2 regions of the Chengkuizengella sediminis genome follow, and region 1 is predicted to be linked to the other one. Evidence: a T-box and tRNA genes for the amino acid it is inferred to sense, from the RefSeq annotation. Region 1 holds a T-box; the other holds one or more tRNA genes.
What was found. The T-box of region 1 lies ahead of leuS (leucine--tRNA ligase). A T-box ahead of a tRNA ligase gene usually reads a tRNA of that ligase, here a tRNA-Leu.
Positions count from the first base shown of each region.

Region 2: it encodes a tRNA-Leu, which carries the amino acid that the T-box ahead of leuS (leucine--tRNA ligase) is inferred to sense. The anticodon was not compared.

Region 1 is NZ_SIJC01000001.1:642,013-657,948, reverse strand. It holds gene EPK97_RS03260 (AAA family ATPase) at 1-556, shown strand, start outside; gene EPK97_RS03255 (DUF58 domain-containing protein) at 562-1,809, shown strand; gene EPK97_RS03250 (transglutaminase TgpA family protein) at 1,812-4,016, shown strand; gene EPK97_RS03245 (YqeG family HAD IIIA-type phosphatase) at 4,118-4,636, shown strand; gene yqeH (ribosome biogenesis GTPase YqeH) at 4,649-5,758, shown strand; gene aroE (shikimate dehydrogenase) at 5,881-6,744, shown strand; gene yhbY (ribosome assembly RNA-binding protein YhbY) at 6,803-7,093, shown strand; gene EPK97_RS03225 (nicotinate-nucleotide adenylyltransferase) at 7,175-7,765, shown strand; gene yqeK (bis(5'-nucleosyl)-tetraphosphatase (symmetrical) YqeK) at 7,752-8,330, shown strand; gene rsfS (ribosome silencing factor) at 8,332-8,679, shown strand; gene EPK97_RS03210 (CvfB family protein) at 8,676-9,569, shown strand; gene EPK97_RS03205 (class I SAM-dependent DNA methyltransferase) at 9,650-10,417, shown strand; T-box leader at 10,476-10,672, shown strand; gene leuS (leucine--tRNA ligase) at 10,819-13,257, shown strand; gene comER (late competence protein ComER) at 13,264-14,097, opposite strand; gene EPK97_RS22320 (helix-hairpin-helix domain-containing protein) at 14,423-14,875, shown strand; gene EPK97_RS03185 (homocysteine synthase) at 15,000-15,936, shown strand, end outside.
Region 2 is NZ_SIJC01000010.1:147,834-163,769, reverse strand. It holds gene EPK97_RS17805 (ParM/StbA family protein) at 123-920, shown strand; gene EPK97_RS17800 (hypothetical protein) at 917-1,141, shown strand; tRNA gene EPK97_RS17795 (tRNA-Leu) at 1,289-1,373, shown strand; gene EPK97_RS17790 (dihydrolipoyl dehydrogenase family protein) at 1,591-3,012, shown strand; gene EPK97_RS17785 (TVP38/TMEM64 family protein) at 3,031-3,687, shown strand; gene EPK97_RS17780 (ABC transporter substrate-binding protein) at 3,711-4,949, shown strand; gene EPK97_RS17775 (ABC transporter permease) at 4,933-5,826, shown strand; gene EPK97_RS17770 (ABC transporter permease) at 5,817-6,626, shown strand; gene EPK97_RS17765 (ABC transporter ATP-binding protein) at 6,669-7,751, shown strand; gene EPK97_RS17760 (CDP-alcohol phosphatidyltransferase family protein) at 7,805-8,392, shown strand; gene EPK97_RS17755 (aromatic acid exporter family protein) at 8,633-9,661, shown strand; gene EPK97_RS17750 (MraY family glycosyltransferase) at 10,161-11,120, shown strand; gene EPK97_RS17745 (ABC transporter ATP-binding protein) at 11,631-13,370, shown strand; gene EPK97_RS17740 (ABC transporter transmembrane domain-containing protein) at 13,385-15,409, shown strand; gene EPK97_RS17735 (hypothetical protein) at 15,461-15,622, shown strand; gene EPK97_RS17730 (DUF378 domain-containing protein) at 15,764-15,936, shown strand, end outside.

The DNA.
Region 1 (15,936 bases):
TGTTAGCCATGAATTGCCGAAACCCTTTATGATGCTAGCCACACAAAACCCAATAGATTTTGCAGGTACATATCTGCTGCCTGAAGCGCAGTTAGATCGTTTTATGATGAAGTTTAGTTTGGGGTATCCAGATGAAGTAACTGAATTAAACATGGTAAATGCATATAGTCAAAATAATCCATTGTTAGATTTAAAGCCAGTCACTGATATGGAAATGATTTTAAACATTCAAGAGAAGGTAAAACATGTTCATATTGATCAGGCAGTGTCTCAATATGCCATTGCAATTGTAAGAAATACTCGTCAACACAAATCAATCTTATTAGGGGCAAGTCCAAGAGCTACACTAGCTTTGATTCATGCAGCAAAATCGTTAGCTTTTCTAAAAGAAAGAGATTATGTAATACCAGATGATATTAAACAATTAACGCCATATGTATTAAACCATAGAATGATACTACAATCGGATGTACGTATGGAAGGAAATACGGTTGAATCTGTACTGGAAACTATTATGGAACAAGTTACCGTACCCGTTAAATTACGAATGGAGTAATCAATATGGCAAATTATTCGTCTAAGTATGCAGCTATATCTCCTAATCAAAAGTTAAGATATTGGATCATTTACACGATCATGTTTAGTAGTTTATTATTTGTGATATTTCAAGGCGGTAAATTAGCCTATATGATTTTTATTATTGTTGTTATTTTAGGAGCCTATATACTTTCAGGAAAATGGAGCGGCATAGAATATGTGAAGGGTAATAGAGATTTAATGAATCAAAAAGGAGGTAATATACCTGGAGGTAGTTCAATCCATGTTCAATTAAATTTTGATTTTCCTGGCTTTTGGCCCATTCCTTATGTCATTATTAGAGATCAATTAGTTAGAAAAAATGGAGAAAGCTCTGTTTATGAATCTACAATTATCCCAGATTGGAAGAGAAAGGGGGAATTACAATATGTCATCCCTTCATTAAAAAGAGGTTTCTATCAATTTTCTAGCACAACATGTTCAACAGAGGATATTTTTGGAATTATAGAACATCAAGGTCAAATTAAAATGAGCCATTTCTTTAAAGTACTTCCCAGAATCATTGACTTGCCTCGTTGGCAATTCATTGACGATGTCATGAAAGGTACTCAAAATTCCTCCATGATTACTTTATCATCTAGAGGAACTTCCCAAATTAATGGAGTGAGAGAATATGTATACGGGGATCGAATTTCAAGAATACATTGGAATGCTACTGCTAAAACAGGGGCTTTAAAATCGAAAGATTTTGAACGTGAATCACTTCCACGAATAATGATTATTCTAGACTGTGATCAAGGGGTTTATGATGATTCGAAACATTTTGAAACCGCAGTATCCGTTGCGGCATCTTTCCTGAAATATGGAAATAAAAATCATAAAATTGCACAAGGATATATTTCTTTTGGGAGCAAACCAACCTACTTTGAACCAGCACAAGGAGAAGCCCATTACGAAAATATATTAAACCATTTAATAGAAGTAGAACGAGAAGGGCATTACAGTTTACTGGAAATGATGAAAAAACATAAACGGTTTTTCTCAGAAGGTACATTGTGTCTTATTATAAGCCCGCGTAAGAATAATGACATCATTGAGACATTAAATTGGATAAAACATTCAGATATGAACAGCTGTCATATCTGTGTCACTGATCCATTTTATTCTGAGTCAAGTTTCCCTTGGTTTAAGACAATCCAATCTAAAGGTTTTTATGGTATAGAAATAAAACATTTAGAGGATCTTCCAAGTAAACTAGGGGGTGAGACTTAATTATGAAATTCTTAAAACATCCTCAACTTTTTAAAAAATTAAATTTAATTTTATGGGGCATTTTTCTTTTTCAATATATTGAGTGGATTTCAGTATATTGGTGGGAGGAAACGAGCACCGTTGTTTCTTACTCCTTTTTGATAGTCATAGTTATTGAGGTATTGATGAATAAGTTGTTATATAAGCGATTACTACAAGTTGCTGGGGTCTTATCTATTCATTATTTCGTTCTTGGTATTCAAACCATAGAACATACAGAGGGGATAGTGGTATCGTTATTTCAATTTTTATTTGTAAATATCCTCAACCTCCATCCATATATTTGGTTTAGTTTTGTTGTAGGTTTCATATATTTCATATTAATTTTATGGGCAACCAATTTGAAGAGAATCGGTTTGTTGATCATGATCACGATCATTGTGTTTTGTTCATTAGATTCATTCACAGTTCATACTTTGTGGGATCAAGTAGCTTTTATCATTTTTAGTGGATTATTACTATTAATTATTAATCATTATAATCACTTTAAATCAAAACACCCTAAAAGCTGGTCTGAAATTATGGATTATCCTGAATCATTTGTGACTCCAATTATTGTATTTGTTTCGGTGACGATTATAATGGGTACGATGGCACCTAGCTTTGGTCCTTTACTAACAGACCCCTATACTGCATGGAAAAATGCTAGACAAGCTGCTGCCATGGGTGAAGGGGAAGGACTCATTTTAGAGGATATTACTGATTCAACTTCAGGTTATGCTCGTAATAATGAAAGATTAGGATTCGGATTTGAATTCGACTACTCTTCTGTCATGGAAGTTGAAAGCGCGCAAAGAAGTTATTGGAGAGGTGAGACAAGATCTTTTTATAACGGATTGGGATGGGAATCCAATGAATTAGAAAATGCGACTAAAAGATTAGTAGGTAGTTCAGATCATTATTTATCAGGTTCAGATGAATTTAATACTTCTAAATTAAAAACGAAAGAAGTAGAACAAAGTATTAAGATGTTAAACAAAGAAATTTATCCTGTTTTGTTTGGTGCAGTATCTATCAATAAACTCTTGTCCGTTAACAAAGAGCAAATTGAAAACATATCTGATGCTGTTATGTGGGATTCTAATCAACAATCCTTATATTGGAATAGGATTGAATATCCGAACAGTTATACGATTGTTTCTGATGTCCCTGTGATTGAACCGAATAAATTAAAAGAAGCCTCTACAATGATTAAATCAGAAGTCGTAATGAATGCGTACCTTCAGTTACCAGGTACATTACCAGAAAGAGTGAAGGATATAGCATTACAAATTACCGCTAATGAAGATAATGATTATGATAAAGTAAAACAAATTGAGACCTATCTCTCTGAAACGTTCCCATACAACAACAAGCCAGATTTAACAAAAGGGCAAAGTGAAGATTTTGTAGATCGTTTTCTTTTTGAAATACAAGAGGGTTATTGTGATTATTATTCAACTGCAATGGTTGTCATGACACGTTCACTTGGTATACCTGCACGTTGGGTGAAAGGATATACTCCAGGTGAAGAAAATTCCGAGGAATTTGATTCTTTTATCATGGAACAGTTGAGACAACGAGATAATTTAGATGAATTTAAGTTAGGTTATACTGTTCGTAATTCTAATGCGCATTCTTGGGTTGAAGTGTATTTTGATGGTTATGGGTGGATACCTTTCGAACCAACTGCAGGCTTTATAATCCCAGAGGTTTATATATCTGATGGAAACTCAATAACAAAATCTAATGTAGATATTATTTCAGAAGATAACCAAGTTTCAGATTCAGGATTTAAGGTAAGCGAATTAGGGATATATACTATAGGTATGATTGCGTCTTCCATTATTCTGCTCTTTATAATAGTGAACAAATTCAAAGTGATTCTACTTTACTTTAAAAAAGTGATTAACAGGACATTTAGAAGAAAAACGAATGATAAAGTGATTATTGAGTTTGAGAGATTTTTAAAGTTTGCATACAAAAAAGGCTTTGGTAAGAAAGAGCATGAAACCATTAGAGAATTGATAAATAGATGGAAATCCAATTATTATTGGTTAGAAAAAGATTTTAATGAATTAATTCTTATTTTTGAACGTGCAAAATATAGTTCACTCATCATAGATGCAGATGAAGCGAACAGGGCTTCAAAAATTATACGTCGATTAAGGAAAGGGTTTTTTAAATAATAGTTGAAGGGCGCTTACTCAAGTGCCCTTCAGCTTTTTTTTGCAACAAAAAGGACATATATGGTATAGTTTCCGTATGAAATTAATTGAGGTGACAGGATTTGATCAAAAAATTTGTACCCTATTTACATGTGAATTCAATTTATGAGATTGATATAGATGCTTTAAAAAAAGCAGGTATTAAAGGAATTATTACTGATTTAGACAATACGCTTGTTGGCGCAAAAGTACCACTAGCCACACCTGAATTAATTCGATGGTTAAAGCAGTTGGAAGAAATTGGTTTTAAAGTAGTTATAGTTTCCAATAATAATCATGCAAGGGTATCTAAATTTGCTGATCCTTTAAATATACCTTTTTTACCAAACGCCAGAAAACCAGCTAATTTAGCTTTTAAAAAAGCACTTCAATTAATGAGCTTAAAGGCATCTGAAACTGTGGTTATTGGTGATCAGTTACTGACTGATGTGTATGGGGGGAATCGATTTGGTTTGAATACTATTTTAGTGAAGCCAGTTTCAATTGGTGAGGATTCTTTTTTTACAAGAATTAACCGAAGAATAGAACGAATCATTCTTTCCAAGTTAAAAAAGAAAGGTCTAATGCCTTGGGAGGATTAAATTGTGGATAAAATAAACATAGATACAGATCAGCTCGAATATTGTTCAGGTTGCGGTGTTAAATTGCAAACGAATGATTCGAACAAAATTGGATATGTTCCAAAAGAAAATGCAACGATATGTCAACGTTGTTATAAAATCAAACATTACAATGAGATTTCCTCTATTGCTCTAGAGGAAGATGATTTTTTAAAGATTCTAAGCCATGTAGGACAAACAAAGAGTTTAGTTTTAAATATTGTTGATGTATTTGATTTTGAAGGAAGTTTAATTACTGGATTGAAACGTTTTGTTGGTTCAAATCCTACGGTTATGGTAGTCAATAAAGTAGATTTACTACCTAGAAATATGAATTTGAATAAAGTGATGAATTGGGTAAAAAAACAAGCGAAAGAATATGGTTTAAACGTTGTTGATGTCGTCTTGTGCAGCGCTAAAAAAAATATAGGTTTTCAAGATGTATTAGATGTTTTAAGTAAGTATAGAAAAGGCAGAGACATTTATGTTGTAGGAGCAACAAATGTTGGAAAATCCACTCTGATAAATCGACTCATCAGTGATTTTAGTGATTTAGATGAAGAATTAACGACATCCAGATATCCAGGTACTACTTTAGATTTAGTAAAGATTCCTTTGGAAGATGGAAAAAATATTGTTGATACACCGGGGATTGTTTATACTTCACGAATGACTGAAATTATTTCAAAACACGATTTACAAAAAATAACACCAGAACAATCTTTAAAACCAAGAGTATATCAATTAAATGAAAGACAAACATTATTTTTTGGAGCACTTGCAAGGTTTGATTTTGTTCAAGGTGAACGTCAATCTTTTACATGTTTTATTTCAAATTCTGTGTATGTCCATCGAACGAAGTTGGATAAAGCAGATGAAGTATATGAAAATCAAAAAGGTGAAATGTTATCTCCACCTGGAATTAAAGAGCTAAAATCTCTTCCTTCCTTTACAAAACATGCATTTCGTATTCCAAAGAACAAGAGATTGGATGTATTGATATCTGGGTTAGGATGGATCAAATGCAACGGAGAAACTGGTGCAGAAGTGGTGATACATTCCCCTAAGGGTGTGAAAGTCGTTTTACGTGAATCCATGTTATAAGTACTAGATTTTTATTCGGTTCCAAGCATACGATATTATAGAAGGTATCAATAACAGGGTTTAAACTGACTATTATTTTTGGAACCCTGTTTTAGTCTTTTATCTATGGGGGAGGTAATAAGATGCAATTTCATTCAAAAATAAATACAAACACAAAAGTGTATGGTGTCATTGGAGATCCAATTAAACATTCCAAGTCTCCTACTATGTTGAATCGTGCTTTTCAGGAGATGAATATAAATGCTATTTATGGAGCATTCCATGTAGAAGTGGGAATGTTAAAAGAAGCGATAGAAGGATTTAGAGCTTTTAAGCTTGGAGGACTTAGCGTTACTATTCCACATAAAGTAGAAGTAATGTCTTACCTTGATGAGATTGATGAAGGTGCCAAAGTGATTGGGGCTGTTAATACAGTCGTGAATGATCATGGCAAGTTGAAAGGATATAATACTGATGGAATTGGATATGTAAGATCTTTGAAAGAAGAAACACAGCTCGACCTAAAGGGAAAAAGGATTCTAATTTTAGGTGCAGGTGGTGCAGCTAGGGGAGTTGCTTATGCATTAGCTGGGGAAAATCCAGATCATATTTGGATTGCCAATCGTACTGAGGAAAAAGCAACAGAACTTGCGGAATCAATGCAATCATTCGTGAAGGCAACAGGTATGGCTCTCTCAGACATTGCAAAAATAAATAAAGAGGTTGATTTAGTCATCAACACGACCTCCGTAGGGATGCATCCACAGATTGAATATAGTCCGATTCCTTCATTATTTATTAATGAAAACATGGTTTTTAGTGACTTGATTTATAACCCAAGAAAAACCAAACTTCTTTCCTTAGCAGAAGAAAAGGGCTGTCTAATTCACAGTGGTTTAGGTATGTTTATATATCAAGGAGCGTATGCTTTTGAATATTGGACAGGTAAACCTGCACCGATTGAAGCCATGAAACAAGCAGTTGAATATTACCCAAAAACATTTTAATATATAACAAAAAACAAAAACAAAAATTAAATACTATCCATTGAATAGAGGTTAAACAATGTTAACAGGAAAACAGAAAAGATATCTTCGATCATTAGCACATAATCTAACACCTATTTTTCAAGTTGGAAAAGGTGGAGTCAATGATCACTTAATACGACATATCAATGAAGCAATAGAAGGTAGAGAACTAATGAAAATAAGTGTATTGAGTAATAACTTAGATGATCGAAAAGAAATTGGAGAGAAAATTGCCAAATCTTCCAAATCCGAATTGGTACAAGTGATTGGGAATGTGATTGTGTTGTATAAGGAATCAGAGGACAACAAAACCATAGAGCTTCCATAACAATACCCAAAAAAGTGAAGTAAAGTGATGTAGCTTAGTCCTATAGAAATGATTTAAGAAGACATTTGATGGAGGATTAGAATGAAAGTAGGGATTTTGGGAGGTACTTTTGATCCCATTCATATTGGCCATATGATAGTTGCTGAGAGGGCTAGAATTGAAATGGATCTGCAAGAGGTTTGGTTTTTACCTTCTTCTATCCCTCCTCACAAAAATAATACTCCTATTGCAACTCCTAAACAAAGATGGGAAATGGTATGTGAGGCAGTTCAAACAAACAAATTTTTTTTGGGGAAAGATCTGGAGTTAACAAGAGAAGGCGTGTCATATACGATAGATACGGTAAAAATTTTAAAAAAGAAATATCCTCAACATGAATTTTTCTTCATTATAGGAGGAGATATGATACAGTATTTACCGAAGTGGTTTCAAATTGATGAGTTGATCCAACTTATTTCTTTTATAGGGCTCCAAAGACCTGGAACTGAAATAAAATGGGAGCTAATAAATGAACAAATGAAGCAAAAGATCAATATGGTAACAATGCCTTTGATAGACATTTCATCTAGTAATATAAGGGATCTTTCCGCTCAAAACAAATCAATACGATATCTCGTTCATGATAAAGTATATGATTTTATTAAGGAGCATAAATTATATGAAACGAGATAAACTTATTCAAGCTGTACAACAGCAGATGCCTGAAAGGCGCTGGCTTCATACATTAGGTGTGATGGAAACCTCTGTTGCTTTGGCAAACGAATATGGGGCTGATCCTGTTAAAGCAGATTTGGCAGCTTTGTTGCATGATTATTGTAAGTATTGGTCAATAGAACGACAAAAAGAATGGGTTATAAAGGAACATCTGCCGGTTGAATTATTACAATATGATAAACAGTTATGGCATGGTCCTGTTGCTGCGGAATTAGTACAACAAGAGTTTTCGATTAATGATGAAGATGTGATCAATGCTATTCGTTACCACACTTCTGGCAGAACGAACATGTCAATGCTTGAAAAGATAGTATGTTTAGCAGACTACATGGAGCCAGGGAGAGATTTTCCTGGGGTGGATCAAATTCGAGAATTATCTAAGCAAAGTTTAGAAAAAGCTCTTATCGCAGGGTTTGACTCTACAATCCGTTTTTTAATATCCAAAGGAAAAAAGATTTTTCCTTTAACCATTGAATCACGCAACTTTTTAATTGATGAAATGAAAAATATGAAGGAGGAATAGAATGAGTTTAAATTCAGAAGAAATTTTAACTATCGTTAATAATGCAATTGAGGAAAAGAAGGGGCATAACATCACATCTTTAGATATAAAGGAAATTTCATTGATCGCAGATTATTTTGTTATTTGTCATGGAAATTCCGAGCCACAAGTTAAAGCTATTGCTGAAGAAGTGAAAAAAAACGTTGAAAAAAGCAACGGAAGTATTAAAAGAATAGAAGGTTATGATACCGCTAGGTGGGTGCTCATAGATATAGGAGATGTGATTGTACATGTTTTTCATCGTGAAGATCGTGAGTACTATAACATTGAACGTTTATGGTCTGATGCAAAAGTGGTAGAGAATGTATGAAATTAGAAGCGGGCACGTATGTGCAATTAGAAGTCGAAAAAGAAGTTGAACCAAACGGATATTATTTAACAAATGGTTCTGAAAATGTACTGCTGCATTACAGCGAAGTTGAAGGTCAAATTCAAATTGGTGATTACATAGAAGTGTTTTTATTCCATGATACTCATGACCGTTTAGCTTCTACGATGAAACGTCCTTTAATCAGTTTGGGTGAATTAGCATTATTAGAAGTGGCAGATATTCATCCGCGTATGGGATGTTTTTTGGAGATGGGATTAGGCAGGCAATTATTGCTGCCGATAAGGGAATTACCAGAGGAACAAGAACTAAGACCTGTTGTTGGTGATCGTGTATTTGTTGTTTTAGAGCAAGATAAACAGGGCAGAATGCTTGCTAAACTTGCTGGTGAAAGAGAATTTGAGACATATGTTTTTGCAGCTCCCTCTACGTGGAAAAATCAATGGTTTGATGCGAGAGTATATAAAACTTTAAAAATGGGAACTTTTGTACTTGTGGATGGTGGTGTATTAGGGTTTGGAGCCATCGGGATGATACACTCTACAGAAAGAACAAAAAAACTTAGAGTTGGTGAAGAAGTGAAAGTAAGAGTAACTTTTGTCCGTGAAGATGGACGAGTTAATCTTTCACTAAGGTTAAGTAAGGAAAAAGGCAGAGATGAGGATGCAACGATCCTGCTTCATTTTTTAAAGGACCGTCCAAACGCTGCAATGCCTTATTCAGATAAAACCCCGCCAGATATTATATTACAAAAGTTTAATATGAGTAAAGCAGCATTTAAACGGGCAATAGGAAAACTAATGAAAGAAGATTTAATCAGACAAGATGAAAATTGGACCTATTTAAAAGAAAAACAAACGAAAGATGAATAGTATTTTTACTGAAAACAAATACATGTAATGTGTTTTTTTAAATGTTATCTCTTTCTGTTTTCTGTTTGAGGAGAGTTTATATGTCTTATGAAGGATTTGCTAATTATTATGATGCATTAATGGAGGACATGCCTTATCCTCAGTGGATTGATTTTGCCGAGAATTGTTGGGGTAAAGAAGAGAAACCAAAAACAATTGTAGATTTAGGCTGTGGTACGGGTAACATTTCTATCCCTTTAGCAGAAAAAGGATTTCAAGTATATGGAATAGATCGTTCTTCAGAAATGCTTACGATTGCTACTCAAAAGGAAGTAAACCATTCGCATGTTATAAAACAAAACGGGGGTTCTATAACTTGGCTCGAACAGGATATGAAAGACCTGGAATTACCGTCATCTGTAGATTGCATCATTTCTTTTTGCGACTGTTACAATTATATCACTGACGAGGCTCATATTGTTCAGTCTTTTAAAAAGGTATATGAATATCTTAAGTCTAAGGGTTTGTTTATTTTTGATATGTTAACAGAATTTCAATTTCAATTTTATTCAGATGAACAGCCTTTTACTTATAATGAAGAAAATCTATCGTATATTTGGACATGCGCTTATGATAACGAGCATCATGAAATTGAACATGATTTAACGATTTTTGCACAACAAAGTGATTCAAACTATTTGAAAATCAATGAAATCCATACTCAACGTGCTTATCCTATAGAATGGATTAAAAGTCAATTAAGTCATGTAGGGTTTATAAATATTAGCACTTTTGGGGATTTTGAATTTGAATCACCTAATGATGTAACAAACCGTGTTTTTTTCGTTGCACAGAAGTCCTCAGAGTAAAGTTAAAGAACTTGACATGGGTAGGATAAATTTATATAATCGAAGAAAATTTGCGAAATCATTGGCATAGATTAGGAGTAGTAGTTTTTGTTCCATTTTTCAGAGAGTCGGTGTTGGGTGTGAGCCGATAGATGGTAAAAAACGAACTTACCTATGAGCTAGATCGTTTCCCGCGTTAAGGGTTGAAGTGAGCAGAAAACGGAAGTGGACTGCTAATTAGGGTGGTACCACGGGAATTAACCTCTCGTCCCTAGCATTAGCTAAGGATGGAGGTTTTTTTAAATGGAAGAATCGTTTAACTTTCCATTTATATTGGTTAAGGGCCCCGCAAAAGTAATAGGACTTCACTACAGGCTTCACTTCACTTTTGTGGGTTGTTTATCGTAAAGGAGGATTTTAAAATGTCACAATCATCAAATGAACAAGGATATAACCCTCAAGCTTTTGAGCCAAAATGGCAAAAATATTGGGAAGAGAATAAGACATTTAGTGTAGAAAATAATGATGCAAAAGAGAAATTTTTTGCTTTAGATATGTTCCCCTATCCCTCTGGAGCTGGTTTACATGTAGGACATCCAGAAGGAATGACAGCAACGGACATCATATCTCGTTACAAAAGAATGAAAGGCTTTGATGTGCTTCATCCAATGGGTTGGGATGCTTTTGGACTTCCCGCGGAACAGCATGCAATAAATACAGGTGAACATCCAAAAGAATTTACGGTTAAAAACATTAACAATTTCCGTAGACAAATTAAATCATTAGGATTTTCATATGATTGGGATCGTGAGATTAGTACAACGGATGAGGATTATTATAAATGGACACAATGGATTTTCCTTCAGTTATATAAAAAAGGTTTAGCATATGTTGATGAAATTTCGGTTAACTGGTGCCCAGCTTTAGGCACGGTACTTGCTAATGAAGAAGTAATTGATGGATTAAGCGAGCGAGGAAATCATCCTGTCATTCGTAAACCGATGCGTCAATGGGTGTTGAAGATCACCGAGTATGCGGAAAGACTATTAGAAGACTTAGAAGACTTAGATTGGTCAGAAAGTATCAAAGATATGCAGCGCAATTGGATTGGAAAATCTGTTGGAGCTGAAGTTTATTTTGATATTCATGGTTTTGAAGAAGAAAAGTTAACGGTATTCACTACGAGACCAGATACATTGTTTGGTGCTACCTATTGTGTGCTTTCTCCTGAGCATCCTTTTGTAGATAAAATTACCACCCCTGATCAGAAAGTAAGCGTAAAACAATATCAAGATATGGCAGCGCGTAAAAGTGATTTAGAAAGAACGGATTTGGCTAAAGAAAAAACAGGTGTATTTACAGGTGCTTATGCTTTGAATCCAGTAAATGGAGCAAAAGTTCCGATTTGGATTTCTGATTATGTATTAATTAGTTATGGAACAGGGGCCATTATGGCGGTGCCAGGACATGATCAGCGTGATTGGGAATTTGCTAAACAATTTGACATTGAGATCGTAGAAGTCATTCAAGGTGGAGAGTTGTCAAAAGAAGCTTATACAGGTGATGGGGAACATGTAAATTCCGATTTCTTAAATGGTTTAAAAAATACGGAAGCTATTTCAAGTATGATAGATTGGCTATCTGAACATGATAAAGGTCAAAGTAAAACCACGTATCGTTTAAGAGATTGGTTATTTAGTCGTCAACGTTACTGGGGAGAGCCAATTCCAATTCTACATTTAGAAGATGGAACGATGAAAGCAGTTCCTGAGGATCAGTTACCGTTGTTATTACCTGATGTAGAACAGATTCAACCATCAGGAACTGGCGAGTCTCCTTTGGCAACTGTGGAAGAATGGGTGAATACGATTGATCCTGAAACAGGTCAAAAAGCTCGAAGAGAAACGAACACTATGCCACAATGGGCAGGAAGTTGTTGGTATTATTTACGGTATATAGATCCAAACAATGAAAATGAGTTATGTTCTAAGCATTTACAAGAAAAATGGCTTCCTGTAGATCTTTATATTGGTGGAGCAGAACATGCTGTCCTTCACTTGTTGTATGCTAGATTCTGGCATAAAGTATTGTATGATATCGGAGTAGTATCTACAAAAGAACCATTCCATAAATTAGTGAATCAAGGTATGATTTTAGGACCTAACAATGAAAAAATGAGTAAATCTAGAGGTAACGTTATTAACCCGGATGAAATTGTGAATGAATATGGAGCAGATACATTAAGAATGTATGAAATGTTCATGGGTCCATTAGAAGCTACAAAACCTTGGAATACAAACGGAGTAGACGGAATTTATAAATTTTTAAATCGAGTCTGGCGTTTATTTATAGCAGATAATGGGGTGTTGAACGACAAGATCGTGGAGGGTTCTGGAGCTGACTCTTTTAAAAAGGTTTGGCATAGAACCGTTAAAAAAGTTACTGAGGATTACGAAGGTCTTCGTTTTAACACTGCGATTAGTCAAATGATGATTTTTGTAAATGAAGCATATAAAACGGATGAACTTCCAAAAGAAGCGATGACTCATTTTGTTCAAATGTTAGCCCCTATCGCACCTCATATTTCTGAAGAGTTGTGGCAGCGTTTAGGAAATGAAGATACGATTACGTTTGTAACTTGGCCTTCTTATGATGAAAAATGGATTGTTGATGATGAAGTAGAAATTGTAGTACAAATTAAAGGGAAAATTATTGATCGTATCCATGTACCTAAAGATTTAGATAAAAACTCTTTAGAGAAAATAGTTTTAGAACTTGATAAAGTAAAAACAGCAACAACCGGTAAAACAATAAGAAAGGTTATTGCTGTTCCAGGGAAATTAGTGAATATTGTTGTTTAAAACAAATTAATTTTTGCTTGAATCATAAAACATGGACTCTATTTTGCTGAGATCCTCATCATATTTTGCATGTGTTGTTTTGATAAGTTGATTAAAAACTCCATTTAACTCACTTGACATCATCTTTAAGCCCTCAGCGGTAATTCCTCCGGGAACACTAACACGTTCTATTAATGTTTCTGGAGTGAACCCCCCTGTGGTTAATAACTTTCCAGTTCCCAATACCATTTCACTCGCTAACCGTGTTGCTTCTTCTTTTGGAATTCCAGTTTCCTCCACTGCAGCTTCTACAAAATTTTGAATGAAAAAGGCTAAAAAGGCTGGACCACAGCTTGAGATATCAGATGTAACCCTTGTAAATTGTTCAGATATTTGTAGTGGTTCACTAATTGTTTTTAATAATCTTTCCAGTGTTTGTTTATCTTCTTCTGTTATTTTATTTCCATACATACACAAAGAGGCTCCACTGTGCTCATGATTTGTAATGCTTGGAATAATTTTTGCAATTTTGCAAGGGAGCTGATCTTCAAGATGTTTTATTAAAATTGGACTAGTAATAGAAACAATGATTTGAGAAGGTAATAATACATTTTTAATTTCATCTATTACATTTTTAAATTCTAAAGGTTTTACACAAATAAATATAATATCACTTTCTAAAGCTACCTCAATATTTGATGGATAAATACGGAGCTCAGGGTATTTTTCTTTAAGTTTCTTCGTTTTGTCCTTTGTTCGATTGCTTGCTGAAATTTGCTCTGATTTTAAGGCTTCGGATTGGATGAAAGCCTCTATTAATATACTTCCCATACTGCCAGTTCCAATGAATCCTAAATTCATCACGAAACCCTCCTAAATATGATTCAATTCAATTACACAAATAGCCAAATTAATATGCTACCATTATGTATATGTTCGTGCATCAATAAACATGAGGGTTTTTTGCTTTAAAGTAAAAGAGTATTGAAAAGTGAGTACATTTAGCTTTTGATGGTATAACGATTTACCAACTATCTTAGGCATCATCACTTTCACAATCGACATTATTTTTCAAAATATTGAAAAAAGTTACAAAAAAATATAGACTGTACATTACTGATATGGTATATTTTTCAAAATGAAAAATAAATTCTAGTAATTTGAATTGTATTGGTAGGTGATACTTATGAGTTTAAGGAAATTAAAAGAAATTCGTTCTATATTATGGATCATACTTATATTATGTATTGTCTTCTTTCTTTTACTTGAGAAGTTTATATTACAAGTTGATCAGGTTAATGAATTAGAAAACGTTACTGATCAGGTGGAAGATGTACTATTACTAAATGATGATAGTACTAATCAAGGAACAAATGAAATAAAAGATCGAATGGAAAATGTTGTAGAAAAACCACTAGACCCAAATAAAGAACCAATCGGTTCCCCCACAAAAATCAATGTTAACCAAGCCAGTGTTCAACAACTAATGATCCTTCCAAATATAGGGGAAGTAAAAGCTCAAGCCATTGTTGATTATCGAGAAGAGCATGGGAGGTTTCTCACTAGAAATGAACTGATGAATGTGAAAGGAATTGGAGAGAAAACGCTTGAAAAACTGAATGGGTTAATCACATTCTAGTTGTTTTATATCTTTCACATTAAACTACCATTTATTGCAACTTACTCTGCCCACATTTTTATTAATGTATATTAACTCATTGTGATTGAGAATATAATTTTGGAAAATGAGGAGGAGCAATATAATGTCTGAAGAACGTAAGTTAGGTTTAGAAACGTTATCCGTACATGCAGGTCAAGAGGTTGATCCAACAACGATGTCACGCGCACTTCCAATTTATCAAACGACTTCGTATGGATTTAAAGACACAGAACATGCTGCGGATTTGTTTGCTTTAAAGGAATTCGGGAATGTATACACTCGATTAATGAATCCAACTTCAGATTCGTTTGAGAAAAGAGTAGCGGCTTTAGAAGGTGCACCTGCGGCTTTGGCAACGGCTTCTGGATCATCAGCTATAACGTATTCCATTTTAAATATTGCTGGTGCTGGGGATGAGATTGTGTCTGCATCAAGTTTATATGGTGGTACTTTTAATTTGTTTTCTGTAAGTTTACCTAGAATTGGTATTCATGTGAAATTTGTAGACCCGAACGATCCTGAGAATTTTCGTAAAGCAATTACTAGTAAAACAAAGGCTTTGTTTGCAGAATCTATAGGGAATCCTAAAGGCGATGTATTAGATATCGAAGCTGTAGCTAAAATAGCACACGAAAACAGCATTCCTCTCATTGTTGACAATACTATACCGAGCCCTTATTTGTTACGTCCAATCGAGCATGGTGCAGATATTGTTGTACATTCAGCGACGAAATTTATTGGAGGTCATGGTACTTCAATTGGGGGAGTTATTGTAGACGGAGGCACATTTGATTGGATAGGAAGTGGGAAATTCCCTGAATTAACTGAACCAGATCCAAGTTATAATGGGGTGGTATATACAGAGGCTGTAGGACCAATTGCATATATCATTAAAGCTCGTGTTCAATTGTTGCGTGATATGGGAGCTGCTATTTCACCATTCAATTCCTTTTTACTTATGCAAGGTTTAGAAACGCTTCATTTGAGAATGGAAAAACACAGTGAAAACGCACTTAAAATGGCTCAATATTTAGAGGGCC
Region 2 (15,936 bases), on a different contig from region 1:
GGTTGCTGCTCTTAGTAGAATAAAATAGCATGTTGACCAATCCATCCTACATAAATATCTATATGAAGTGTGAAATATGTTTTTGTTAAACATATTTATTTATGTGCAAGGGAGGGAGTTTGATGAGCGCAATTATTGGGTTAGATATAGGTAGAAGTTACGTAAAATCATATACAGGATCTAAAATATTTCATTTTCCTGCGATTATTGGAGAATGGAGAGAACGTAAATTAATAACTGATTATGGTGAGAATGCGATTGAATGTAGATTTAATGATGAGAGATTTTTCGTCGGTACGTTGGCGCAAAATGAATCAGATTTTTGTAGAAATATGATGACAGAGAATAAATCTCATGATGATGCACGTTTGTTAGCTTTAATATCCATTCATAAAGCAGCACTATCTGAAAATATCACAGTTGTTACAGGTTTACCCGTAGCACAACATAACGAGTTAAATAAGAAGGAATTACAGGATTTATTAATTGGTTACTGGGAAATTGAAGTAAACGGCATTCTGAGGAATTTTCATATTTCAAATGTGAAAGTAGCTGTAGAAGGTGGTGCTGCTTTTTGGTCGTCACCTAAAGACGGTTTAATCAGAGTTATTGATGGTGGAAGTAAAACGATTAATTATGTAACAATGATCAATCGACGTTATGTTGATCGTGAATCCGGATCCCTTCCTTTTGGGTTTGGCACGAATAAATCTGACAATCATAAAGAGCTTGCAAATCGAATAGCGGGTGAAGTAAGTAAGAAGTGGGGAGATCACGACGAAGTATGGGTTGTTGGCGGGTGTGCGCGGGAGTTAACAGGCTTGTTACAACCGTACTTTCCTAATGCCAAACCATTACAAAATCCCTTATATGCAAATGCAATTGGCTATTATCGCATAGGAAAATCGGTGGAATCATGAGTTATAAAAGAAAAACAGTTTATTTTAATATGGAAAATGAAAAACAAAAAGAGCTGTACGAATGGTGCACTAGTGAACGTTATAATTTTAGTATGTTTATAAGAAATTTATTATCCATGTATAAGGATAATAAAGTATTGATAGAAAATAAATCTGTGAATGACCTTTCAGTTTTACAGCCCACAGAAGAAGATAAAATGTATATGAATGATATTCTGTAACCAGAAATTATATAAGTATATTTTATAAATTAACTTTATCACTTTATCTAAATAAATATTGAAATGTTAACCAGTAGTTGACACTTAGCTGAAAAATATGATAACATCAACTAGCATCATAAATTTAGAGCAATAACTTTATAACATGCGCGTGTGGCGGAATTGGCAGACGCACTAGACTTAGGATCTAGCGTTTTACGACGTGGGGGTTCGACTCCCTTCACGCGCACCACTCGAACAAAATTCACCGATAGGTGATTTTTTTTATTTCTCCATTAAACACCCAATACTCCTCTTTAGCGAATAATCCCTTTCATTTTTGGACAAGTTTTTTGAATTCATACATAATTAATATGGATGTAATTTATATTACAGATAAATGTAATAACTATCTGGTATATTCACTTTAGAAAAGAAAATATCCTTTGCGGAAAAAGGTGTGAAAATAAATGAAACAATATGATCTAATTGTCATTGGAGGCGGAGCAGGTGGTTTAACTGCAGCAGCAGGTGGTGCAAATTTTGGGGCAAAAGTTGCTTTAATCAACAAAGGTTCATTAGGTGGAGATTGTCTATGGACTGGATGTGTACCTACAAAATCATTAATTCAATCGGCTAAAATTATACAGACAGCAAAAAAAGCCAGTATTTTTGACCTGGAAGTTAATGGTCTGCCAAATTTTAAGGTGGCAAAAGACCGTTTAAATCAATCTATTTCAACAATTCAGAAACATGATGATGATCAACGGTTTATTGACATGGGGATTGATGTGTACCATGGGTCTGCATCATTTAAAAATGCAAACGAAGTGAACATTGAAGGACAAACATCGATACGAGGTAAACGGATTGTAATTGCTACAGGTTCGAGACCTATGATTCCACCTATCGAGGGAATAAAAGAAACAGGATTCCTAACAAATGAAACCGCTATACAATTAGATAAACAACCTAAGTCGTTACTAGTTGTTGGTGGAGGACCCATCGGACTAGAATTTGCACAATCGTTTACTAGGTTTGGAACCAAGGTAACCATAGTAGAAATGGGTATTTCTATTTTAGGCAAGGAAGATTCAGACCTTGTTCCCTATGTAATTAAATCGTTAGAAAAAGAAGGAGTTCAATTCATTACGGGTGCGAAAGTTTTAAAAACAGAGAAAACTGACTTTGGGAAACAAGTAACAATTGAACATAACAATCAAAAGAAAATCCTGCAATTTGATGAGGTTTTATTGGCTTCAGGTCGTGTTCCAAATTCTGATAAATTAGAGCTCGAAAATGCAGCTATCAACTCAAATAAAGGTTACGTTACAGTAAATCAAAAATTGCAGACAAATGTCCCTCATATATATGCTATTGGAGATGTGAATGGATATTATCCTTTTACTCATAAAGCTGGTTACGAAGGAAAACTAGTGGTTTCCAATGCTGTATTTGGTTTGAAGCGAAATGTTAATTACTCAAATCTCCCTTGGGTTACTTACACTGATCCTGAATTATTCCATTTAGGATTAACAGAGGAAGAAGCGAGAAAAACAGGGAAAGAGATTAAAGTTTACAAAACAACGCTAGATGATGTGGATCGGTTTGTATCCGATCATGAAACGAAGGGTTTAATAAAAATAATTACAGATAAAAAAGGTGTTATTTTAGGGGCACATGCAGTTGGTCCAGGAGCAGGAGATTTCATGCAAGAGGTTGTTTTTGCAAAACAGTATGGTCATAAAATTGGCTCCATATCCAATGTCATTCATCCTTATCCAACACATGTTGGAGGCGTTCAGAGAACAGCGGATTTATACTGGAGAGAAAAGCTAGCTTCAAGCTCAATCACAAATATTTTGAAAAAGTATGTGAAATGGTTTAGGTGAGAGGAGGGTGTTATTATCATGCAGAATCGTAGTATCAAAAAAATATTATTATTTGGTCTATTTATCTCTGTTGGAATTACCATTTTATTTGTCTTTGATCTTCGTCGATTTACTCCAGAAAATATAAGGGATTTTATTTTATCTTTTGGAGTATGGGCGCCTTTATTATATATATTTCTTTATACAGTTCGACCTTTAGTTTTTTTCCCAGCCATCGTTTTAACTTTATCTGGGGGATATACTTTCGGTCCGTGGTGGGGTACGTTATACGACTTAATTGGGGCCACGCTTGGAGCCTGCTTGGCTTTTATCATTGCACGAGCTTTGGGAAGAGAAACCGTAGAACGTTGGCTAGGTGATAAAATGAAAAAGATGGATAATATTTCAGAGGAAAAAGGATTTCGAACTATTTTGTTTATTCGACTAGTTCCTTTGGTTCCTTTTGATGTAATAAATTATGGAGCAGGTCTATCCAAGGTGAAATTAAAAGACTATGCACTGGCTACTTTAATTGGAATTATACCTGGAGCATTTGCTTATAATTATTTGGGTGCTTCCTTTCATAATTTTTCATCACAATTTTATTTTGCAATCACATTAGTGCTAATTTTAATGCTGATTCCAACCGTATATAAATGGACAAAAAAAAGAAAAAGAAATTTAACGAATATTTAAGGATAGAAAAGGGGTTGTTATTTTTGAAAAAATTAATCATTACTGTATTAAGTTTACTTCTGATTGTTTTAGCAGGATGTGGAGTTCAACAAGAGCAAGCACAAGAAGGCACCTCTTTAAACCTATTAGAAACAGACTGGGAAACGATTTTAGATGAGGCTGAGGGACAAACGGTTAATTTTCATATGTGGGGTGGTGACGATCGCTATAATCGTTACATTGATGAATGGGTTACCCCTAAATTAAAAGAAGAAACAGGAGTAATATTAAATCGAGTTGCGATTACAGATACGAAAGATGTCATCAATAAATTGCAAAATGAACAATCTGTAAATAAAACAGATGGAACTGTAGATATCATTTGGATAAATGGTGAGAACTTTAAACTTGCAAAAGATAATGGATTGTTATGGGGCTCATTTGCTTCACAGTTGCCTAATGTGAATCAATATGTAGATATCAATGCTCCTGACATTCAACTTGATTTTGGTGAAAATACAGAAGGGTTGGAAGTCCCTTGGGGAAAAGCGCAATTTGTTTTTATATATGATGAGACAAAAATATCACACCCGCCTAAATCAATGAAGGAGCTGGGAGAATGGATCAAACAAAACCCAGGAAAATTCACTTATCCCGCTCCACCAGATTTTACGGGGAGTGCATTTGTAAGACAAGCGTTATATGAAACTACAGGCGGTTATGAACAGTATTTAAATTCTGAAAATGTAAAGGAATGGGACTACACTCCTTTATGGGATTATTTAAATGAAATTGAATCGAATTTATGGCGAGGAGGAGAAACCTACCCTGAGAGTTTAGCCAAGTTAGATCAACTTTTTAGCAATGGGGAAGTTTGGATGACGATGGCTTATGATCCAGGAAAAGCATCTAGTCAAATTGAAAAAGGCGTTTTTCCTGAGACAACACGTACTTTTGTTTTAGAAGGAGGTACACTATCTAATACACATTATTTGTCTATTCCTTTTAATTCTGAGCATCAAGCAGGAGCGATGGCTGCCATTAATTATTTATTGTCACCTGAGGCACAGTTTTCAAAGATGAATCCAGAGCACTGGGGAGAAGGCATGTCATTAGATCCTTCTAAACTTTCCAATGAAGATCGTGAGCAGCTAAAATCGTTGGATCTTGGCATCGCTACTTTACCAGCTGAAGAACTAGCTAATTTTAAAGTACCAGAAATACCAGCGAACTATGTAAAATGGTTAGAGGAAGGCTGGTTTGAATATGTGGCAAAAAGGTAATCCATATCTATATGTGTTACCTGCTGTATTTTTTATGATTATATTTTTTTTCGGAGGGATACTGCAGGGATTGCTTCAAAGTTTTGGTGTATCGATGCTTCATCATGATACACAGTTTTCATTCACAGCTTATCAGAAATTAATTCAATCTGTGGACTTCTGGCTATCCCTTATCCTTACTTTTAAAATTGCCTTTTTATCGACTTTATTTTCGGCTATGTTTGGTATGATTTTTGCGTTTATTTTATTTATAATATCTTTAAAAGCACATACGGGAACAAGTTTTACTTTTTTTTATCGAATATTTCAATATCCTTTAGTGATACCTCATCTAGCTGCAGGTTATTTATTTTTGCTGTTGCTGATGCAGAGTGGGTGGATTTCTAGAATGAGTTATCATTTAGGATGGATTGAAGAGATTCATCAGTTTCCTATCCTTGTGAACGATACTTTTGGTTGGGGAATCATTTTAGCTTATTCTTGGAAAGAAGCACCCTTTATAACATTAATGGTTTATCCTGTTTTGTTAAGAATCCATAAATCATGGTATGAAGTTGCAAAATTATATGGTTCAAATATGAATGAATTTATTAAAAATATCGCACTCCCACTAGTTTTACCTGCTTGGTTATCATCCATATTTATTGTATTTGCATTTACATTTTCAGCCTTTGAAATTCCTTATTTATTAGGAGTGACCTATCCACAGTTGCTTCCTGTTTACTCTTTTGAATTATTTATGAATGGTGGATGGGAGGAACGTTCACAATCTTTAGCATTAAATATTATTTTGGCTTTTGTTACAGCGATTTTGGGATTGATATCCTATAAATTAAGCAAACGTTGGTTATCTAGGGAAAGGAGGGGATGGGAATAAGGCTAAAAAATGGTTGGCAGATTCTTATGTTTCTTTTTTTAATCTTGTTTTCTATCCCAGTAGTCCCGCTTGTAATCACTAGTTTTTCTGCAGGATGGAGATGGCCTGAATTTTTACCAAATCAGCTTAGTTTGAGAGCTTGGGAATATGTTTTCTCACCTTATGCTAGCACGTGGGAAGCGATTGGAAATAGTGTATTTATAGCAATGATGGTAACTTTAATCAATATTCTTCTTTGTTTACCAGCGGCAAATGTAATCGCTAGAATGAATTTTAAAGGGAAAATATGGATTGAAGGTATATTATACGCTCCATTAATTATACCGCCCTTCATAACCGTGATGGGAATCCATCTCACCTTCATTCATTTAGGTTTTACAGAATCTCTTTTGGGTGTAATTATCGCTCATATAGCACCAACCATGCCATATATGTTAAGAGCATTAATCATTAGTTATCAAACGTTAGGATTCCAATGGGAGGAGCAAGCAAGAATGTTGGGTGCAGGAAGGTTGAATCGGCTTCGAATTGTTTTGCTGCCACACATACTCCCAGGTATCGTAGCAGGGTCTAGTCTGACGATTCTTGTTTCATTAAGTCAGTATCTAATTACCTTTCTTATAGGTGGGGGTCATGTTGTTACACTACCTATCATTTTGTTTCCATTTATCAGTGGTGGGGATATAGCCATAGGCTCTGCGTATACTATCATATTCGGTGGTCTTGCTCTGTTATCTCTTTGGATGATGAACGCGTTATTAAAACGATATTATAAAGCTCGTATCATCTTTACAGGTTAATTGTATTTTATGATTATATTTTATCGATTTTGGAGGATATAAATGGGGAATTTAGTGATTAGTAGCATTAAGAAAAAGTTTCATAATCATCATGGAGATTTGAGTCAAAATCCCTCTTTTCAATTATATCCTATCGATCTAACGATTCAGGAAGGTGAATTTTTTGGAATTTTAGGACCTTCAGGTTGTGGAAAAACAACGTTTCTTAAATGTATAGCGGGGTTAATTTTTCCGGACTCAGGGGATGTGTTGTTAGGAAAGAAAAATTTAACGTATGTCCCTCCAGAGAAAAGACAGTTTTCGATGGTGTTTCAACAGCCATTATTATTTCCTCATTTGAGGGTGATTGATAATGTTGCTTTTGGTTTAAAAATGCAGGGGATAAATAAAAAAGTGCGGTTAAATAAAGCAAAAGAAATGCTGCAAGCGGTTGGATTATCTGGGTATGAATTAAGACATCCCTCTGAATTAAGTGGAGGGCAGCAGCAGAGAGTTTCTTTAGCAAGAGCTATCATCATGAATCCTAAAGTATTATTTTTAGATGAACCATTTAGTGCATTAGATCCAGATTTACGAGAAGAAATGCGAGAGTTGGTAAAACAGCTTCATCAAACGTATAAGGTGACGGTATTGATGGTTACACATGACAGAGAGGAAGCCTTTCAATTAGCTGATCGACTTGCCATAATGGATGAGGGTAAAGTCCTACAAGTAGGGACTCCAAAAATCTGTTATGAAGAACCTGAGAATATTAAAATAGCGCAGTTCTTAGGCTCAAAGAATATGATAGAAGGTGAAGTTTTAAAAAGTAAATTTATAGGAAAATATTTTGAAACATCTTTTGAGTATGATGATTTTAATAGTAATAAAGGCTGGCTGATCATTCGTCCTGAATTATTCAAGCGCACTGAATCGGAAACTGAGGATCAAGATATACAGAACTTTAAAGGGAGAATAAAAGAAGTATCTTATCGCTCTGGTTTTGTTCATTATAAAGTCAATGTAAAAGGACAATCCCTTTATGTAATTGAACCAAATCAATCTGATTTACCTGAGGTGAATGAACAGGTAACCTTGCAACTAAATATGAAAAAAGTACACTTTATCCCGCAAAATGAGGAATAGATGATGAAGATGGGGGATAGGGTTCAATAATAAGTGTGAGGAGTGAGAGACGGATGTTAGATACACATGCTCGTCATGTTGTGCAGCCATTTATAAAACGAACAGCTATATCACTTTTAAACATAGGATTAACAGCCAATCAAGTCACATGGATTGCATTTCTTATCGGAGTTAGTACTGGTATTTTTATATATTTTAATGATTTGATTATTGCTGTTATTTTGCTTTGGATCTCTGGATTTTTAGATGCAGTGGATGGTTCGATGGCTCGTGAGCAGAAAAAGACAACAGCTTGGGGTACGGTCATGGATATTACCTTTGATCGAATAGTAGAGCTTTCTGTGATCATTGGATTAGCCGTAACTTTTCCAGAAGCACAGCTTGTTTTATTGCTATTAACCGCATCGATTGTATTTTCGATGACCGTATTTTTAACCGTTGGGGCATTATCAGAGAAAAAAGGAATTAAATCTTTTTATTATCAAGCAGGATTAGCTGAACGTACAGAAGGGTTTATTTTACTATCACTCATGATTTTATTAAATAACTGGCTGATATGGATTACGCTTCTGTTTTTTATCGTTGAAATGATTACGGCATTGCAAAGATTGTTAGAGGCAAGAAAGATTCTGAAGGATTAAGCATTAGATAGATAAAAGTAATAGCACAATTATACTAAAGGCCGTCTTTAGACGGTTTTCTTTCTTTTTTCTAGACCAATGACCATAAAAGTAGTAAATTTATATAATAAAGAAATTAAATCTAAGTTAATTGTTGATTTGAGAAGTATATTTTAAGTCAGCTTTATTGTATAACGTAAGAGTCACCGATTAGTAATTTTCTTAGTATGTTAATGTAATAGGAGTTGAAGGGATTTAGACATGGATAAAGTAAAAAAATGGCTTGCTGTGTTACTTGGGAAACGTATTTTTAAAACTGGATTATCCGTTTTTATAACGGCAACCATTTGTGAATTATTAAATTGGCCAGTATTGTTTGCAATCATTGCTGCAATCGTAACGATTGAACCTACAGTGAATGCATCGATTCAAAAAGGAAAAATTCGTTTACCAGCTGCTGCTATGGGGGCTGGTGTTGCTATGTTTTTTGACTATACACTGGGACAAACCCCAATCTCTTATGCATTAGCAGCATTCATTACGATATTATTATGCCATAAGTTTCGTTGGGACGATGCAATTATCGTCGCTACTTTAACAGCTGTAAATATGATAGCCATAACTGAAAATGATTTTCTTGTTAGCTTTGTAACAAGGGTGGGTACCACTTCGGTCGGTATTATCACCTCTATTGTGGTAAACTTTTTTGTGCTTCCACCCAATTTTATGGGACAAATATCCAAGGCCAAAACAAATTTAATGAGTGACACTAAAAATTTGCTTGATAAAATTATTTCTTTTCAATTGGATCAAAAAGGAAATCAAGAAGATCTGGAAAACTCACTTACGTCTCTACAGAAACGGTTAGATCATACAATTAAATTAATTGAATATCAGAAGGAAGAATATCGCTATCATCGTTTTAAAAACACAGAGTATAAACTATTAAAACGAATACAGACAAAGTTAAAATTATTAGATAAAATAAATCATCATGTTTACGATATGTTGTATTTAACATCAGAGGATCGATGTATGCATACAAACGATAAAGATATATTAAAGAAAGCATGGTTTGATATATCTATATATTTTGACTGGGAACACAAAAATACGGCGAAGAATTTTGAAATTCATCAAAATATATCAGCGCTCTTTTATTTATTACACAGACAAATTGATGTTGAACAAACAGAAGATTATATGGATAAAAGCAGTTCCATTGCATATGAATTATTAGCGATACATTCTTTAATTTGTAAAAGGTCATTTTTGAAACCAACCCAGTAATAAGCAAATGAGAATGCTCATATTATCACTTGGTTAATAAAATTAATCTTCTAAAATAAAAAATGGATATCAATATTTAGTGAGGTATATTAAGAGGGAAAGTTAATAACATTCGAGTGTTGTAGTCACTTTTTATAAGTTAAGTTATCGTTTTTAAGACCAAAATAAGTGATTTTGTCCAATGGAAAATTGAGGGAATAGTATTCCATTGGACATGTGAAACAAAGTGTTAAAACGTAAAGTAAATATATAAAATTATATTTACATGTCATCAATATTAACATCATTTCTTGAAAAATGCACTGCATCAGACTAAAATTCCCAAAAAAAACTATAAATTAACACAAAGCGTTACATAACATAACATATTTTAAGAAGGTGAATAGTGTTTTGAATGAATGTAAGATGACTTAGGAGATTGTATCAATTTTTATGAATTGGGATCGTATGAGCCAAGCTTATTTCGGAAAAACTAACGATCATTGACATGTAAGAGGATGTGGTCGTAATTTTAATTTATCTAATCCCATTTATCGTGGCTTTTGGAACGGTTTACGCATTGGTACCTGTAATGAAAGATACAGCCGTAAAAATAAAGTTTGTGGATCGTCCGAATAAAAGAAAAATACATCATACCCCGATTCCTTTAATGGGTGGTGTGATCATTTATCTCGGTTGTATATGTTCTATGTTGATTTTTGATGGATTTTCCACAAGGACATTAACATTGCTCATTGGAGGGACGATGTTACTGTTCACGGGATTAATAGATGATTGGTATAAAACAAAAGGCTTAGATTTTCCTATACTGCCTAGAATCATTGTTTATGTATTAGCAGCGTCTGTTCCAATTTATTATGGGTTAGAAATTAAAGGAATAACGAATATAACAGGTCAAGGGATGATATTTTTCCCTAGCTGGATTAGTTGGGTAGTAACGATCCTTTGGGTTTTTTGTATTACAAATATGGTGAATTTTATTGATGGGGTTGACGGTTTAGCAACGGGGATAGTGACTATATCTGCTTGTACTTTATTTGTAGTTTCAATGTTAAAAGATCAGCAGGGATCAGCGATCATGGCAATCATACTTGTTGCATGTTGTTTAGCTTTTCTTGCATATAATTTTTACCCTGCGAAAATATTTATGGGTGATGCTGGTGCAATTTTTTTAGGATATGCACTTGCGATTCTCTCTTTGGATGGGGCATTAAAAAGTGCGACAGTGGTATCTATTGTTGTGTCTGTGTTTGCAATCGGAGTTCCAATATTTGATACGATTTTTGTATTAATTAGAAGAATAATTCAGAATAAAGGTTTACATAAAGCAGATAATCTTCATACACATCACAGCTTGATGAAATGGGGACTTACTCAAACTCAAACAGTCTCTTTTTTATATTTAATCGGTGTTGTGTTTTCATTGGTGTCCATTATTATATTTCTTATTTTTAAATAACCAATTTATGTATGAAAGGTTTTCTGTGAAAAAAATAAATTGACAACATTCTTGTTTCAGTGTTAAGGTTATATAGAATTTTTAATATGAAATTTTTAGAAAAGGAGGGTTTTTAATGAACTACATGACAATGTTATTTCAAAAGATTGATTTTAGAGTTGATTTTAGAACATATCATATCGATTTAGAGACCTCTCCATCGGTGGATTTATTTTAAAAAATAATCCATTTCATTTACATAAACGATGGCACAGGTCATATCTGATCTGTGCCTTTTTATTTTCTTTTATGAAAAAAGGCACTATCATTCATTGATATTGCCTTTTTTGTTTTCTTAAAAGTGAAAATATAACAAAAATTAGTATAAATTTCATATGAAAATTTCTGATATTTTTAATGGAGGTGAGGTTTATTGGAAAAAATAACTTGAAAAAGGACATTTGTATGATAACATATATACAAACACATGTTCGTTAAAATATTTAATTATTTATGAAAGGGGGAGAAAGTTTGTTTTCAGTATTAGTCAAATTAAGCTGGTTCTTTAAAAGGCATTGGATTCGTTATAGTATAGCTATTTTTTTACTCATCTTAGTAGGTGTATTGGAAATCATTCCACCAAAAATGTTAGGAATAGCCATAGATTACATACAGAATGGCTCGCTAACTTTTAATAAATTGCTTGATATAATTTTGATATTAGGCGGATTGGCACTTATTATCTATGTGATTACCTACGTATGGATGTATCAATTGTTTGGTGGTTCATTTCTTGTTGAACGTACAAAACGCTCTAGACTCATGAAGCATTTATTGAAAATGACACCTACTTTTTATGAAAAAAACAAAACCGGGGATTTGATGGCTAGAGCTACGAATGATTTAAAGGCGATATCCATGACAGCAGGATTTGGTGTTTTGACACTTGTAGATTCATCGATTTATGCCTCTGTTATATTATTGTCTATGGGTTTTATGATTAGTTGGAAGCTAACATTTGCAGCCATTATCCCGTTGCCGCTAATGGCGTTGGCAATGAATAAATACGGTAAAGTTTTGCATGAAAGATTTACAGAAGCTCAAAATTCATTCGGTGAGATGAATGACCAAGTGCTTGAATCCATTGCGGGTGTTCGCGTAGTTCGGGCTTATGTGCAGGAGAGAGCGGATCAAGGAAGATTTGCAGCAGCTACAACAGATGTTTACAACAAAAATATATCGGTAGCAAAGGTTGATTCATTGTTTGAACCGACTATTAAAATTTTGGTAGGGTGCAGTTATTTAATTGGGTTAGGTTACGGAAGTTATCTTGTATTTCATAATGAGCTTACATTAGGGGAACTTGTCACTTTCAACATCTATTTAGGAATGATGATCTGGCCTATGTTTGCCATTGGTGAATTGATCAATGTGATGCAGCGTGGAAATGCATCTTTGGATCGCGTAAGTGAAACACTTTCGTATGAGCCAGATATTAAGGAGAAGGAACAAACGATAAGAGTGATGACTGCTAAGGATATTCAATTTAAAAATGTCACTTTTAGATACCCATCTTCAACATTTGATAACTTAAAAGATGTATCATTTACACTTGGGCGTGGTGAAACACTTGGAATTGTAGGTAAAACAGGTAGTGGTAAAACCACTCTGTTAAAGCAGTTGCTACGTGAATATCCTCTTGGAAAAGGCAATATTACAATTACCGATACCTTCATTGATGATATGTCACTTCATGATTTAGGAAAATGGATCGGGTATGTGCCACAAGAACAAATTTTATTTTCAAAAACCGTTCGCGAAAATATTTTGTTTGGAAAAAATGATGCAGACGAACGTGACATTGAAAAGGCATTGGAGCTCGCGTCGTTAAAAAAAGACCTAAATACTTTTCCTGATGGATTAAAAACATTAGTTGGAGAAAAGGGTGTGGCCTTATCAGGTGGCCAAAAGCAAAGAGTTTCCATAGCTAGAGCGATTATTGCTAATCCAGAGATTCTAATTCTTGATGATGCATTATCTGCTGTAGATGGCAAAACGGAAGCAAGAATTATAAGTAATTTACAAAGAGAACGAAAAGGAAAAACAACGCTCATATCTACACATCGTTTATCAGCTATACAGCATGCGGACTGCATTATTGTACTTGATAACGGAGAGATTGTACAACGAGGAACACACGAACAATTAGTTAAAGAAGATGGTTGGTATAAGGAGCAGTACGAACGTCAGCAACTTGAGGACGTGGAATAGGAAGAGGTGAAAATGTGAGTACTGGAAAAAGATTGTTTGCTTATGCATTAAAGTTTAAAAAAACGATTATATTGGCTTTGTTAATGTTATCTGTAGCGGTAGTGGCTGAATTGTCAGGTCCTTTAATTGCGAAGCAGATGATTGATAAACACATTCTAGGAATTGAATATCAATGGTATGAAACTTCAGTAAAAGATGAATATTCAGTTCAATATGAAGGTCATTGGTACAAACGAAGTGATCATTTTGAAGGAATCGAAGAAAAAGGTTCAGAAATTCGAGTGCTTCAAGTGGAAAGAGATTATTATTTTATACCTGAATCCATTTTATTTGATGGGAGCAGAAGTGTTGAAAACAATACATTAACAATTACGAAGGGTGAAGAAATAACAACTTATCCTGCTGCAAAATTGACAGCGGCACAACTGTTTCAGTTTTATAAACCAGAAACAAAGAGCTTAATTCAATTAAGTGGTATTTATATGGTATTAATTTTGATTTCGGCTTTATTCCATTATGGTCAGACGTTTTTCCTGCAAAAATCAGCGAATCAGATCATTCAGAAAATGAGGTCAGATGTATTTGAGCATATTCAAAAGCTACCAGTTCAATATTTTGATCATCGACCTGCTGGTAAAATTGTATCTAGAGTAACGAATGATACTGAATCAATTAAAGAGTTGTTTGTGAATGTATTAGCGAGCTTTTTTACAAGTGCTGTATATATGATTGGGATATTTGGTTTTGTATTTATTTTAGATCATAAACTTGCTTTTATTACTTTAATTGTTATTCCAATATTGATGATTTGGATTGTTGTATATCGAAAATTTGCATCTAAGTATAACCACGTCATTAAATCTAGATTGAGTGAAATTAATGGAATGATTAATGAATCAATACAAGGGATGGCCATTATAAGAGCATTTCGTAGACAAAAGGAAACAACAGAGGAATTTGAATTTTTAAATGAGGAATATTTTAAACATCAAAACAAATTATTGAATTTAAACTCATTCACATCTCATAACTTAGTTAACCTATTAAGAAACGGCTCATATGTAGCAATAATTTGGTACTTTGGAGGTGCTTCATTAGGAGTTGGTACGGTTATTTCAGTAGGAGCTTTGTATGCTTTTGTTGATTATTTAAACCGTTTGTTCCAACCTATTACTGGGGTAGTGAACCAATTGGGTCATATGGAGGAAGCCATTGTTTCAAGTCAACGAGTATTTCAACTATTAGATGAAAAAGGAGAAACATTCTCTGATGGTCAAATGGAAAGATATCGTGGTCATGTCGCTTTTGACCAAGTGTCATTTGCTTATAAAGATGAAGATTATGTGTTGAGTAACATCTCATTTGAAGCAAAACCTGGAGAAACAATTGCACTTGTAGGACACACAGGCTCTGGGAAAAGTTCAATTATGAATTTGTTATTACGTTATTATGATATTCAGAAAGGGAAAATCAAAATTGATAGTCAAGATATATCTGAGCTTCCAAAACAGTTTATTAGACAGCATATGGCCATTGTATTACAGGAACCGTTTCTTTTCACAGGTACGATTGCATCTAATGTAAGTTTGAATGATCCATCTATAGATCGAGCAAAGGTTGAAAAAGCATTACAAGATGTTGGTGCAGATCAATTAATAAAAAATCTAGCAAAAGGTTATGACGAACCAGTAATTGAGAAAGGAAGTACGTTATCTGCGGGTCAACGTCAACTCATTTCCTTTGCAAGAGCGTTGGCATTTAATCCAGCGATTCTGATATTAGATGAAGCTACTGCAAATATTGATACAGAAACAGAAGCGATTATACAAAATGCATTAGACGTACTGAAGAAAGGAAGAACGACTTTTATTATTGCACATCGCCTTTCTACAATTAGAAATGCGGATCAAATCATTGTGTTAGATCATGGTGAGATTTTAGAAAAAGGAAGTCATGAACAATTAATGAAAAATAGAAGTAATTATTATCAAATGTATCAAATGCAGCAAGGAAAGAGGAAAACAGCTTCAGCAACGTAAAATTAAAATAGCTGCAGCGACATAAAAATGAAAAATAAGGAGAGATTTAAATTGAGTACATTATTAATTTTTATTATTGGTATGGTGAGTGGTGCAGGTTTAGTGGCAGGAAAAAATAGTAATGGTGGAGCGGATAGAAAAGTTTATATAAGGGAGTACTTTTCCTCTATGCCTTTTGATGGTGATGACCGCATTTGGAAACATGATTATTAGTGATAGGAAATTTGGTAATTGAACACTAATATATAAGGTATAGAGAATTAATTTGAAAAAGTGAAATATTCCGTTCAATATACCAATATACATGGTAGTGAAAGTAAATTCATTAAAAGGATGAATAGGAGGGGATTACCTATGAAAACTTGTAATGTAATTGCTCTGTTGCTTGTAATTATTGGTGGTTTGAATTGGTTGTTAGTTGGTATCTTTGAGTGGGATCTAGTTGCTGAATTGTTTGGAGGCATGGATTCAATATTCTCTAAAATTGTATACATTATTGTTGGATTAGCCGCGATTTATTCATTGTC